DNA from 3 places in the Gracilibacillus marinus genome. Region 2 is predicted to be linked to each of the others. Evidence: predicted binding sites of a transcription regulator. Region 2 holds the regulator's gene; each other region holds the start of a gene.
What was found. Region 2 encodes LexA, which represses DNA repair genes until DNA is damaged. Its sites were predicted from a motif close to CGAACATATGTTCG; they were not measured.
Positions count from the first base shown of each region.

Region 1 (4,284 bases), 450 kb from region 2:
TCGAAATCGCTGGTGACAATCCCTCTATTGCATCGACGTCTGGTTTATCCATTTGCCCTAAAAATTGACGTGCATATGCAGATAATGATTCTACGTAGCGTCTTTGCCCTTCCGCATAGATTGTATCAAATGCTAAAGATGATTTACCTGAACCAGATAAACCTGTCAACACTACTAATTTGTCTTTCGGAATATCAATCGAAATATTTTTTAAATTATGTGCACGTGCACCTTTAATTGAGATTGTTTTTCGTGCCATATTCTCACCCTTCTGCTTTCAATTCTAACACGAGATCGCGTAATTCTGCCGCTTTTTCGAAGTCTAGTTCTTTCGCAGCTTGTTTCATTTCTTGCTCCATTTTCTCTATTAACATGTCTTTTTCTTTTTTCGTCATCTTACTGAATTTCGGTGTTTCTTCATAACTTGTTGTAGATTCTGCAGCAACTGTTGCTCGGATGACATCTCGAACTTCTTTTTTGATTGTCATTGGCGTAATGCCATGCTTCTCATTATATGCTTGTTGTTTTTCACGACGACGATATGTTTCATCAATTGCTTTCTTCATCGAATCCGTCACTTTATCTGCATACATAATTACTCTTCCGTTCTCATTACGTGCTGCTCTTCCCATTGTTTGGATTAAAGAGCGCTCTGAACGTAAAAAGCCTTCTTTATCTGCATCTAAAATTGTCACTAACGAGACTTCTGGAATGTCTAAACCTTCTCGTAATAAATTGATTCCAATCAATACATCATACTTTCCTACACGTAAGTCTCTTATGATTTCAATACGTTCTAATGTTTTAATCTCAGAGTGCAAGTAAGCAACTTTCATACCTAATTCTTTCAGATAATCTGTAAGGTCCTCAGACATCTTTTTCGTTAAAGTCGTAACAAGTACGCGCTCATTTTTGGCAATACGTTTGTTAATTTCTCCAATCAAATCATCAATTTGCCCTTCTATCGGCCGTACTTCTACTTCCGGATCAAGTAAACCTGTTGGTCGAATAATTTGCTCTGTCATATATGGTGTATGTTCTAACTCATAAGGACCAGGTGTTGCGGAAACAAAAATTAACTGATTTGCTTTTTTATCAAACTCATCAAATGTTAATGGTCTATTATCGAGTGCTGATGGTAAACGGAAGCCATGGTCTACAAGTACTTGTTTTCTTGCTTGGTCACCATTATACATTCCCCTTATTTGTGGTAATGTAACATGTGATTCGTCAATCACGATTAGAGAATCGTCTGGAAAATAATCTAGTAATGTATATGGTGTGGAACCAGCCTCACGTAATGCTAAATGGCGAGAGTAGTTCTCAATTCCTGAACAAAATCCCATTTCTTCCATCATCTCTAAATCATAATTCGTTCTCTGTTCAATTCGTTGTGCTTCTAGTAATTTACCTTCTTCGCGGAATTTCTCTAATTGTTCATTTAATTCTATTTTAATATTTTCCATTGCTATTTTTAACTTTTCCTCACGTGTAACGAAGTGAGATGCAGGGAAGATTGCAATATGTTCTCTGTCTCCAACAATTTCACCTGTTAACGCATCGACTTCACGAATCCGGTCAATTTCATCACCAAAAAATTCCACACGAATACAGTGGGATTCACGTGATGCAGGAATAATTTCTACAGAATCGCCTCTCACGCGGAATGTCCCACGTTGGAAATCTATATCATTACGTGCATACTGAATATTGACTAACTGTCTTAACAAGTCATCACGTTCCTTTTCCATTCCAGTACGTAAAGAAACTACTTGACTTTTATATTCTTCAGGCGAACCTAAACCGTATATACACGACACACTCGCAACAATCAGTACATCATTACGTTCAAATAATGCAGAAGTCGCTGAGTGTCGTAACTTATCTATCTCATCATTAATGCTCGCATCTTTTTCGATAAAAGTGTCTGTTGATGGAACATATGCTTCTGGTTGATAGTAATCATAATAACTTACGAAATACTCCACCGCATTATTTGGAAAAAATTCCTTAAACTCACTATATAATTGTCCTGCTAATGTTTTATTATGTGCAATCACTAATGTTGGTTTGTTTATTTCCTTCACCACATTGGATATTGTAAATGTTTTACCCGTCCCTGTAGCACCAAGCAATGTCTGGTGGCGTTTCTTTTGATTGACGCCCTCGACTAATTCTTTAATTGCTTTCGGTTGATCACCCTGTGGTTGATATGGTGCTTCGATAGAAAACATGTTTTGCTCCATCATGTAACCTCCATTTCAATCTATTCTTTATTATACATGATTTATTTTAAAAAAGCGAACAAATATTCGTTGTTATGTTATTTTCTAGTAATAGTATAACCAAACAATGGAAAAGGATAAAGTGAGACTTCTCTTTACTACTCTTTCCACTTTTGCGGACACAAAAAACCGATTTTATTTTAAAATCAAATAAAATCGGTTTTTATAGCGAATCAAATTACTTCATTCATTAAATTAGTACCCAGCCTGATCATACTGATTCACTTCAAACAAATCAATTAATTCCACATCCGGATGCTTGTCAATAAACCAACGCAATGCAAAATCATTCTTAAATAGGACAAGGAACTCCTCTTCTCGATCTTTTACTAACAAATTTCGCTCATCAAATAACTTAGTATCCACTTGTTCCTTCTTCAACCAGCGCGGAATCCGTTCACCAACTGATTCTAACATCACTTCGACATTATACTCATTTTTCATACGATGTTGAAACACTTCATACTGTAATTGACCAACAGCACCAATGATAAACGAATCTGTCGGGTACGTTTTAAACAATTGAATCGCACCTTCTTGCACTAATTGCTCTAATCCTTTTCTGAATTGTTTTGCTTTCATCACATTTTTCGCTGTAACACGCTGGAACATTTCAGGTGGGAATGAAGGTAATTCATCATATTCAAATGTTTGCTTGCCATCTAACAATGTATCACCAATTCGGTAAGAGCCTGGATCATAAATACCGATAATATCGCCAGGATACGCTTCTTCCACTGTATCTCTAGAAGATGCAACGAACTGTTGAGTTTGACCTAAACGAATTGTTTTACCCGTTCTTGCTAATTGTACGTTCATTCCTCGTTCAAAACGACCTGAACACACTCTTAAAAATGCAATACGATCACGGTGTTGTGGATTCATATTTGCTTGTATTTTGAAAATAAAACCAGAAAAATCAGGGTAATCTGGTGAAATGACTCTCTCTTTTGTTCGTCTAGGTCCAGGAGCAGGTGCTAATTTTACAAATGTATCAAAAAATACTTCCACTCCGAATGGCGCTAATGCACTACCAAAAAATACAGGAGTTTGCTCACCTTCTAGCACACGTTCGATAGAGAATTGGTCCCCAGCTTCATTTAATAATTCCATTTCTTCTACTGTTTCTTGAAATGTTGGGTTCTCGGCAATATCTGCATATTGCTCGATTTCATCTAATGGAATGTATGTTTCTTCTTCATTCCCATTAAATTTAACAAATTGATGATTGTAACGATCAATGATGCCTAAAAATCTTTTTCCCATCCCTACAGGCCAATTCATTGGATATGTTTCGATATTCAAAACTTCTTCAATTTGATCTAATAAGTCTAATGGTTCACGACCTTCACGATCTAACTTATTGATAAAAGTAAAAATTGGAATTCCACGCATTTTACAAACTTTAAATAACTTGATTGTTTGTGCTTCAATCCCTTTCGTTGCATCAATAATCATGACAACACTATCCACTGCTGTTAATGTTCTATATGTGTCCTCACTGAAGTCCTCGTGTCCAGGTGTATCTAGAATATTCACTTTAAAGCCTTCATATTCAAAATTCATTACACTTGACGTGACAGAAATACCACGTTGTTTTTCAATTTCCATCCAGTCAGATGTAGCGAATTTACCTGATTTCTTTCCTTTTACTGTTCCTGCTGAGCGAATCAAATTTCCTTGTAATAATAACTTTTCTGTCATCGTTGTTTTCCCTGCATCAGGGTGAGAGATAATTGCAAAAGTCTTCCGTTTCTGTACTTCTTCTTGTAAACCCATTAATTCTGTCCCTACTTTCTATCGTAAGTCGTTCCATTCTATTTTACACGATTTAGACTTAGAAAATAGCAATTTATTTAGAAAATGTCAATCTTAATGGAATCTATTGTAGTTTCTGTTATAATATAATGATGGTTTAGTTTTTAAATAACCGAAGAATGAGAGAGAAAGGGATCAGTAATGAAACCAATTCCATTAGATGAACAATCGATTCGCAAAT
Region 1 covers NZ_JBHSDV010000001.1:1,016,326-1,020,609, reverse strand. Annotated here, with positions in the region: gene uvrA (excinuclease ABC subunit UvrA) at 1-259, opposite strand, end outside; gene uvrB (excinuclease ABC subunit UvrB) at 264-2,246, opposite strand; gene ACFOZ1_RS04480 (peptide chain release factor 3) at 2,481-4,064, opposite strand; gene ACFOZ1_RS04475 (SNF2 helicase associated domain-containing protein) at 4,245-4,284, shown strand, end outside.
Region 1: a site for LexA is predicted at 2,302-2,315, ahead of uvrB (excinuclease ABC subunit UvrB). Genes of this name have one in related genera too.

Region 2 (4,284 bases):
ATTAACTTCGTTTACGGTAAACTCTCACATGCTAATCCATCATTATCATTTCCATCAAGTCTACGTGGGTCTCCAGGTCCCGATGCTTCTATAAAAGATTGGGCTTCTGCTTGTTTATTTAAATCTCCACAATCTCAATCTGGTCCCGATGTATCGTATTTCAAATTATTATTATTTGTTGTCGGTTCTTCAACAGGTTCAGGAGCTGGCTTTGGCTTAGTGTAATTAGCAACACCTACCAATTTGTAGGTGTTTTTTCTTCTCTATCCATAGTATACTAATGGAAGAAAGGGGAGAGATTAGTTTGAAGAAATACATATTGTTTTTATTATTAATATTTATGTTTGGCTGTACAAACGCAGATAATGCATCCATTGCAGGAGAAGAAAAAGATCCTCAAGAAGTAACAACCGATCAATCAAATGAAGAGACTGCATCAGAAGAAGAAACGGATACCCAAGAAGAAGACAAAACGAATACAAGTGATGCTGAAGAAGAAGAAGAAAGTACTGCGGTTGATGATGAACCAACAGTAGAAGAAACACCAACCGAAACAAAGGATGCCCTGTTTTCTGGATATGAACTAATAGAGGTGGACGGTGGTGATTTATCAGGATTTCGTGAACCTAATGTGGTTGTGGACATTGGATTTGGAGACCGGGAATATTGGGCGTTTACTAATGAATATGGCCAATTAATACGTGTGATTGCAGAAGAAATTATTATACAAGATGATAGTACAGAACCAGTCCTCTCATCTGGCAGATACTTTTCAGATGAAGCGAAAGTGCCAGGTGTCGAAAGTGATGTACTCGATGAAGGACATGTGATTGCAGATTCGCTGGGTGGCGTGTCGAACGCATATAATATCACGCCTCAAGAAAGTACACTCAATCGACATGGTGACCAAGCATATATGGAAGAATCAATTCGTAGTGCTGGTGGAGCCACGAATTTTGAAGCAATTATTACTTACCCTGATACAGAAACGCAAATACCATCAAATTATCAATATACTTATACATTAATGGGTAACAAAATTGTTGATGAATTTGACAATGTGAATCCTGATGAAGTTAACGAATCTTTAGGTATAACAAGTAGCGAGGAAGAAGATCCTTCGGAAGAATCTGGTTCTATCAGTTCTGACAATGAAGGTGATGTTGCCAGTGTGGACACTAACGGTAATGGTCGAGTAACCATACAAGAAGCAAAAGATGCAGGTTTCAGCATGCCGATACATGATGACCATTGGCTGTATAAATATATGGACGATAGAGATGGTGATGGGATGGTTGGAGAGTAAGACTCCATAAACAGCATTTTTTGATGAGCAAATACAAAAAGCACCTACCATTAATAGAGTAGATGCTTAAAAGTTTTATATCTTATAACAAAATGTGTTCGCAATTGACTCAAATAAATAAGTTCCCTATATTAATTAATTTCTAAATAAATAATCAAATTCCTGCAAAAAAAATATAAAAAAATAATTTTTGCACAAACTAATAGAGCAGAGTATAAAACCTCTGCTCATATGCTCAACCCATCATGTGAAAATGGTGGGTTTTATTTATTCTCAATATCTAATGAAGCAGGCCATCTACCGAACTAATACTACGATATTATTGCCCCACTTTATGCCCCACCAACGCCCCACTTTTTTGAATAAACTTGAAATAGTTTGATTTTGCGTAAAATCTAAAACATTGATGTATCAATCATTTGGAAGAATTTTATCGAGTTTCTTCCTATTAAATTGTAATCCGTACTCAAGTCCACCCATGGGAAAGAGAACAATATATTCAAATGTATTAATAAACAGAACCCCTTGGCACTTATGGTGTTAAAGGGGTTTATGTATGTGCAGATAACTTAATCTAAAACGAATCAAAACCTCCTTCATGCTATCAGATAAATAAAGAAGTATATAGTGTTGAACTATATACTACTGGGGTATTGGAAAAAAATACGCTAAAAAAGCACGTTGGTCTAATCAAAAAACCACCAGTACACAAAATTGGTGGTTTTTAGTTTATGATTATTAAAATGGGCTTAATTTAGTAATTAAGTCTTTAATCACAACAAATTATTTATAGATTAGAAGTTAAATAAATATAGTAAAATACTTGCCATGCTTCTCTTAGTTTAGATATTTCGATATAAACCTACAACTTTACCTAAAATACTTACATTATCATATATAAGTGGCTCCATTGTCGCATTCTCAGGTTGAAGTCTAATATAATCTTTTTCTTTATAAAATCTTTTTACAGTCGCTTCACTTTCCTCTGTCATCGCAACTACAATATCACCATTAACCGCAACATTTTGTTGTTTCACAATAACTTTGTCTCCATTTAAAATGCCTGCTTCGATCATACTATCTCCTTCAATTACTAAAACAAATAATTGATCACCACTATGCACATCTGTACTAGGGATTGGAATATACTCTTCAATATTTTCAACAGCTGTAATTGGTAGTCCTGCAGTAACCTTACCAATTACAGGTGCAAATGTTGCTGCTGTTTTAGGAATTAACGCTTCGTCTTCTTGTGTTAATACTTCAATTGCTCTAGGTTTAGTAGGATCTCGTCTTATATACCCTTTTTTCTCTAATCTAGCGAGGTGACCGTGCACAGTAGAACTTGATGCAAGGCCAACAGCCTGTCCGATTTCTCTAACGGATGGTGGATATCCTTTCAAATCTACTTGTTCTTTTATATATGCTAGAATTTCTTCCTGTCTTTTCGAAAGATTTGTCATAACGTAATCTCCTTTAACATATGTTTGATTAACATGATTATAACATACGTTCGTAGCAATAACAAACATTCGTTCGAAAAATACTTGACAGGAACTTTTGTTCGTATATAATAAAGGTACGAACAAAAGTTCTATGGAGGGATTAATATGTTAAAAAGAATTTCATTTTTAGATTTATTTTATTTCTTAGCATTTATAGGTGGACTTGTATTTTTTTATAGTTCATTTATATTAAATATATAATTGAACTTTAAGGGATTGATTTTTTGGAAGCAATATTATACTGCCGAGTAAGTACAGATAAAGATGTACAACAAACATCATTAGAAAGGCAAAAAGAAGAATTGACACAATTTGCTACATCATCTGGAATGACTATCATCAAAGTGATTCAAGAAAAAGAAAGCGGCTATGATATTGAACGTGATGGGGTATTTGAGATGTTAGAAGATTTCCAACAACATCGAGCGAATGTTCTGCTTATTCAAGACGAAACAAGGCTAGGACGAGGAAATGCGAAAATAGCATTATTGCATCAATTAGTAAAGTTAAATGTTGAAATTTACTCTGTTTCACATAATGGAAAATTAGAATTATCTGAAGGAGATTCTATGGTATTACAAATTGTAGGTATTGTAGAGGAATATCAAAGAAAACTTCACAATGCAAAAATCAGGCGAGGTATGAGGAAAGCTTTAGATAATGGATACAAACCTGAAAGAAATTTATCAAACCAACATTTAGCTCAAGGAAGGGAACGAAAAAAATTTCCTATTAAAGAAGTCGTTAGATTAAGAGGAAATAATTTAACATTTGAAGAAATTGCATCTATATTACGTGGAATGGGATATAATATTTCTAAAGCGACCGTGCATAGGCGCTATAAAGAGTACGAAATGCTTGAAAAGAACAATTCAACTGATTTACAATAAAGAGAGGATAAAGTGACTATCCTCTCTTTTGTAATACAATGAAAGTTATTTCATGTAAGATACATTTGTTATTAAGATTGTTTTATACTATATAATAATTAATATAAGGAGATTTCTATGTTATCTAAAGACAAAATTAATCGTATTAACGAATTAGCAAATAAAGCTAAAACTTCAGAATTAACAGCTGAAGAAAAAGAGGAACAACAACAGTTAAGACAAGCATATTTAAAAAATGTTAGAAAATCTTTTAAAAATCATATGAAAGGAATGACTGTCATTGATCCGAATGGAAATGATGTCACCCCAGATAAAGTGAAACAACTGAAAACGAAGAAATAATGTACATTATTTCTTCGTTTTAATGTAATTAATGCGCATCATTAATAAAAAGTTAGCTTTTTTTAGTATATATACTTGTCTAATTAACATTTTCGTTATAGGATTATAGATGTGCGTACATATTTCGTTTTTAATTTTGAAAGGGGATTAATTATGTCAAATCAAATCGAACAACAGTCTATTAATGCGATTCGTACTTTGTCAATCGATGCAATTGAAAAAGCGAACTCAGGACATCCAG
Region 2 covers NZ_JBHSDV010000001.1:1,463,463-1,467,746, forward strand. Annotated here, with positions in the region: partial or broken gene ACFOZ1_RS06885 (hypothetical protein) at 12-122, opposite strand; gene ACFOZ1_RS06890 (DNA/RNA non-specific endonuclease) at 281-1,306, shown strand; gene lexA (transcriptional repressor LexA) at 2,149-2,769, opposite strand; gene ACFOZ1_RS06900 (YneB family resolvase-like protein) at 3,036-3,701, shown strand; gene ACFOZ1_RS06905 (DUF896 domain-containing protein) at 3,819-4,043, shown strand; gene tkt (transketolase) at 4,197-4,284, shown strand, end outside.

Region 3 (4,284 bases), 330 kb from region 2:
TCATACGGAAGACTTCATGTACTAAACCACCACTTATTATTTCTTCTGGTTTTCCTTGGGCATATACTTTTTTATCTTTTATCGCAACAATATGGTGTGCATAGCGACATGCTAAGTTTAAGTCGTGTAACACCATGACAATAGTGCTTTTTCTTTTTTCATTTAATTCAAATAATAAATCTAATATTTCTATTTGATGTGTCATATCTAAATACGTTGTCGGTTCATCTAACAAAATAGTATCTGTACCTTGTGCTAATGTCATTGCAATCCATGCTCTTTGGCGTTGTCCACCAGATAAAGAATCCACTGCACGATCTTTAAGGAATAACATATTCGTAGCTTCTAATGCTTCTGTTACTGCTTGCTCATCTTCATTTGACCATCTTCTAAACATTGTCTTATATGGGTGTCTACCTTGTCTTACTAATTCTTCTACTGTCAATCCCTCTGGACTTGTTGGACTTTGTGGTAAAATAGCTAATTGTTTTGCTACATCTTTTGTAGGTACTTTTGCAATATCTTCTCCATTTAAGATGACATTTCCTTGCTTTGGTTTCAATAGACGCGCAAGTGATCGCAATAGTGTAGATTTCCCACAACCATTTCCACCAATAAATACCGTTATTTCACCTTTTGGAATTTTTATATCAAGTGCATCTATAATTACTTCTTCCCCATATCCGAGCGTCAAGTCTTTTGCTATCAATGTTTCCATTTAGACATCTCCCTTGCTGACATCATTCATAAACGTCTGTTGGTCTTCTGTCCTATCGAACGAATTCATGTCTTTAGTGTATTTGTTTTCATAGCAAAAGTCAATGATAATGTTTATCAATTAGTGATTGAGAGATGAACAATGTCTTGTACATTAATTCGGATGATGCCTTCCTGACAAATTAACTGTAATTCATGTGTAAACATGTCTATTTTTTTTATTTTCCCTATTTTCATGTCCTCTCTGTATGGATGGAACAGACGAACTGCTACTGGAAAGTCATATTCTAGAGCTTCTTGAATTACTAGTGAAAATTCTTCTAACTGCTGCTCATCTACAATTGGTTTCTTTTTTTTATTCAATTGTTGCTGATGTTTCACTAATACTTCTTTATGTTCTGGCAACATCATACGACTTGATTCCCATAATATATTTGATCCTAAAGTTAACTTGGAATGTTTCATCCTATTGACCTCCTATTTATAATGTCCTCCAATTTTCTCCGCTCTAGCAAATGCCTGCCCATCTTTCGTCAAAGAAGACGCTCGTAAAATAGATGTACGCCCATATTTCGCTCGGATTGTATCAATTACTTCATTTAATTTCTCATCTTTTATTGTATTATCAAATAGGTTTAATTGATGACTTGTAGATGATTGTAATCGAGATAATGCAATACTTGCACTTCTAATTGGTTCTTTATCCCAATACAAAACAAATAATCGATACGCAGCCTCAAAAATATCCATCCCATTATTTGTAGGAGAAGTCAATTTTATTTGACGATAAAACCCTGTCCGCACATTAAAATCGACTCCTCTCACTCCGACGGATACTGTCATACCACGATATCCCTTTCTTCTAGCGCGATAAGCTACTTCTTCACTTAATTCTAATAAAATCACTTTGATTGCTTCTTCTGTTTCGTAATTGTAGGGTAATGTCATTTGATGTCCAATTGCTTTTTGTTGATTATGTGTTTTGGGAGTTACTGGTGAGGTATCTATCCCATTAGCGATTTGCCATAATACGACGCCATTAATTCCCCAACGTTTTTTTAATGTATTTACAGCAGATGTCGCAATATCACCAATTGTCTGCATTCCCATTCTCTCCAAATGTTGTCGCATTTTGCTACCAACTCCAAACATTGACCCATGTGGGAGTGGCCACATCACTTGACGCATATTACTTTCATCTAATTGAAAAATACCTTCTTCGTTCTTTTTAGCAAAGTTATCACAAGCTATTTTAGCTAATACTTTATTTGGACCAATACCAACTCGACAATATACACCTGTAGCATCCATGATGGCTTCTTGAATATTTCGTGCTATTTGATGTGGTTCGCCAAATAAACGTTGACTATGTGTTACATCTAAAAATTGTTCATCAATCGAATATGGTTCGACTAAGTCAGTAAATTGTTCAAAAATTGTTGTAATGCGATACGAAATATCAATATATCGTTGCATTCTCGGTTGTACAACAATAAGATTCGGACATTTTGCTTGAGCGGACCATAATGGTTCTGCTGTTTTTACCCCCTTTTGTTTGGCTAATGGACATGCTGCTAAAATAATGCCACTTCTGCGCTCAGGGTCACCTGCAACAACAACAGGCTTCCCTTGCAATGAAGGTTGATCAGCCTTTTCTACAGATACATAAAATGATTGCATATCAACTAAAAAAATAACCCTCTTCATCATTACACTTCCTTATAAGAAAAACGTAAGCGTCCTCCCTGTGAAATCAAAAAGTATTTCCATATTAGATGTATTCTTATCTCGATAAAAAAGAACATACATTCGTACACTTATTGTATACGAATGTATGTTCTTTTATCAATGGTAATTACTACAATACGCTATTTTTTATGGTAAACGTTCCATTAATTTATGACGTTGCAATTTATTTGTTGCATTTCTCGGTAATGTATCTGTAAAAAAAATATGTTTAGGAATTTTGAATTTAGCCAAACGTTGATGACAAAATTGAAGCAGCTCTTCTTCTTTTACATGTGTGGAAGTGACAATAAAAGCGACCGGAACTTTTCCCCACTGTGCATCATCCACTCCAACAACACCCGCTTCTTCTACACCTGGAATGGCCAAAAGAATATTTTCAATTTCTGCAGGATAAATATTTTCACCACCTGAAATGATTAAATCACTTCGACGATCCACTACATAAAGAAAACCTTCCTCATCGATATAACCTAAATCTCCTGTTCGAAACCATCCATCCATCTGTGCGCGCTCTGTTGCTTCAGGTTGTTTATAATAACCTTTGGATACCATTGGCCCTTTTACCAAAATCTCTCCGACTTCTTTTGGCCTTTGTGCATTTACACGCACCTCAGCAGAAAATAATGCTTTCCCAGCTGAGCCTAATTTGCGTATAGCATCCGCATGATTTAGTGTGACAATTTGAGAGGATGTTTCTGTCATTCCATATGTTTGAATGATTGGTACATGATAATTTGCTGCTTTATCTAATAAAGCTTTTGGAGCAGGTCCACCACCTAACAACATACACCTGAATGTGGATGGATAGGTCTCATTAGTTATTTTATTTAACAACCGACTACAAGTAACGGCAACAACAGAAACAATCGATACATTTCTCTCCATAATAGCTTGATGAACGATTGTTTCATCAAATTTCTCTACAAGTAAAATAGGCATACCATAAATCATACTTTTTATTACTGTCGACAATCCACCAATATGAAAAATCGGCAAGCAAACTAACCATTTATCTGTTGAACTAATCCCCAAATTAAGCGCAGAAGCAATAGCACTTGCCCAATGATTATCATACGTATGCATCACAGCCTTTGCTTTTCCAGTTGTACCAGAAGTAAACATCATAGAACAAATATCATCTAATGCTATCGTTTCATCTAGTCGGATATTCGTTTCTTTTAATTGTTTAATTGTAGAAAAAGCATAACACGGAACAGGTAATGTCAATGTAAGTGCCTCACATGTATCCGAATATAGGACACTGTCTATATCTGCGCTCGCACATTGTATGGCTAATTCCTCTTGTGTAAGTCGTGCATTCAGAAAAACAACAGGCTTATGTAAATATGTACAAGCAAAAAATGCAACAATCATCTCAATAGAATTGGTGGACAGTATACCAATATGCTTGTTCGTTTTACTTGTAGTGTAAAGTTTCTTTGCAAAAACGATGGACGCATCATATAAATCAGCAAACGTCCATGTTCCATTGTCTATTGTTTCCACAGCTATAGCATTTGGTGACAAGGATGCGCGTTTTGTAAGCCAATGTTCCATTATAAATCTCCTCTCTGTCTAAAAATAAATCTGCCTCTATTATAGTTGATACTATATCTCAGATACTACAAATAGAGACTGAGACATAGAAAATTTTAGTGGAAACAGACAAGCCGGGAGCGGTTGTAAAGCACATAGCTAAGTTCAAAATTACATCTCACTTTCCTTCTAAATACGCACAAAATCCAAATGATTCGATAAATAGCTTTCGAATCATTTGGATTTTTGTAATGAAAGAATTCTTTCGTTCCAATCTCTATT
Region 3 covers NZ_JBHSDV010000001.1:1,134,947-1,139,230, reverse strand. Annotated here, with positions in the region: gene ACFOZ1_RS05130 (ABC transporter ATP-binding protein) at 1-718, opposite strand, end outside; gene ACFOZ1_RS05125 (YolD-like family protein) at 835-1,182, opposite strand; gene ACFOZ1_RS05120 (DNA polymerase IV) at 1,195-2,427, opposite strand; gene ACFOZ1_RS05115 (o-succinylbenzoate--CoA ligase) at 2,593-4,023, opposite strand.
Region 3: a site for LexA is predicted at 2,545-2,558, ahead of ACFOZ1_RS05120 (DNA polymerase IV). Genes of this name have one in related genera too.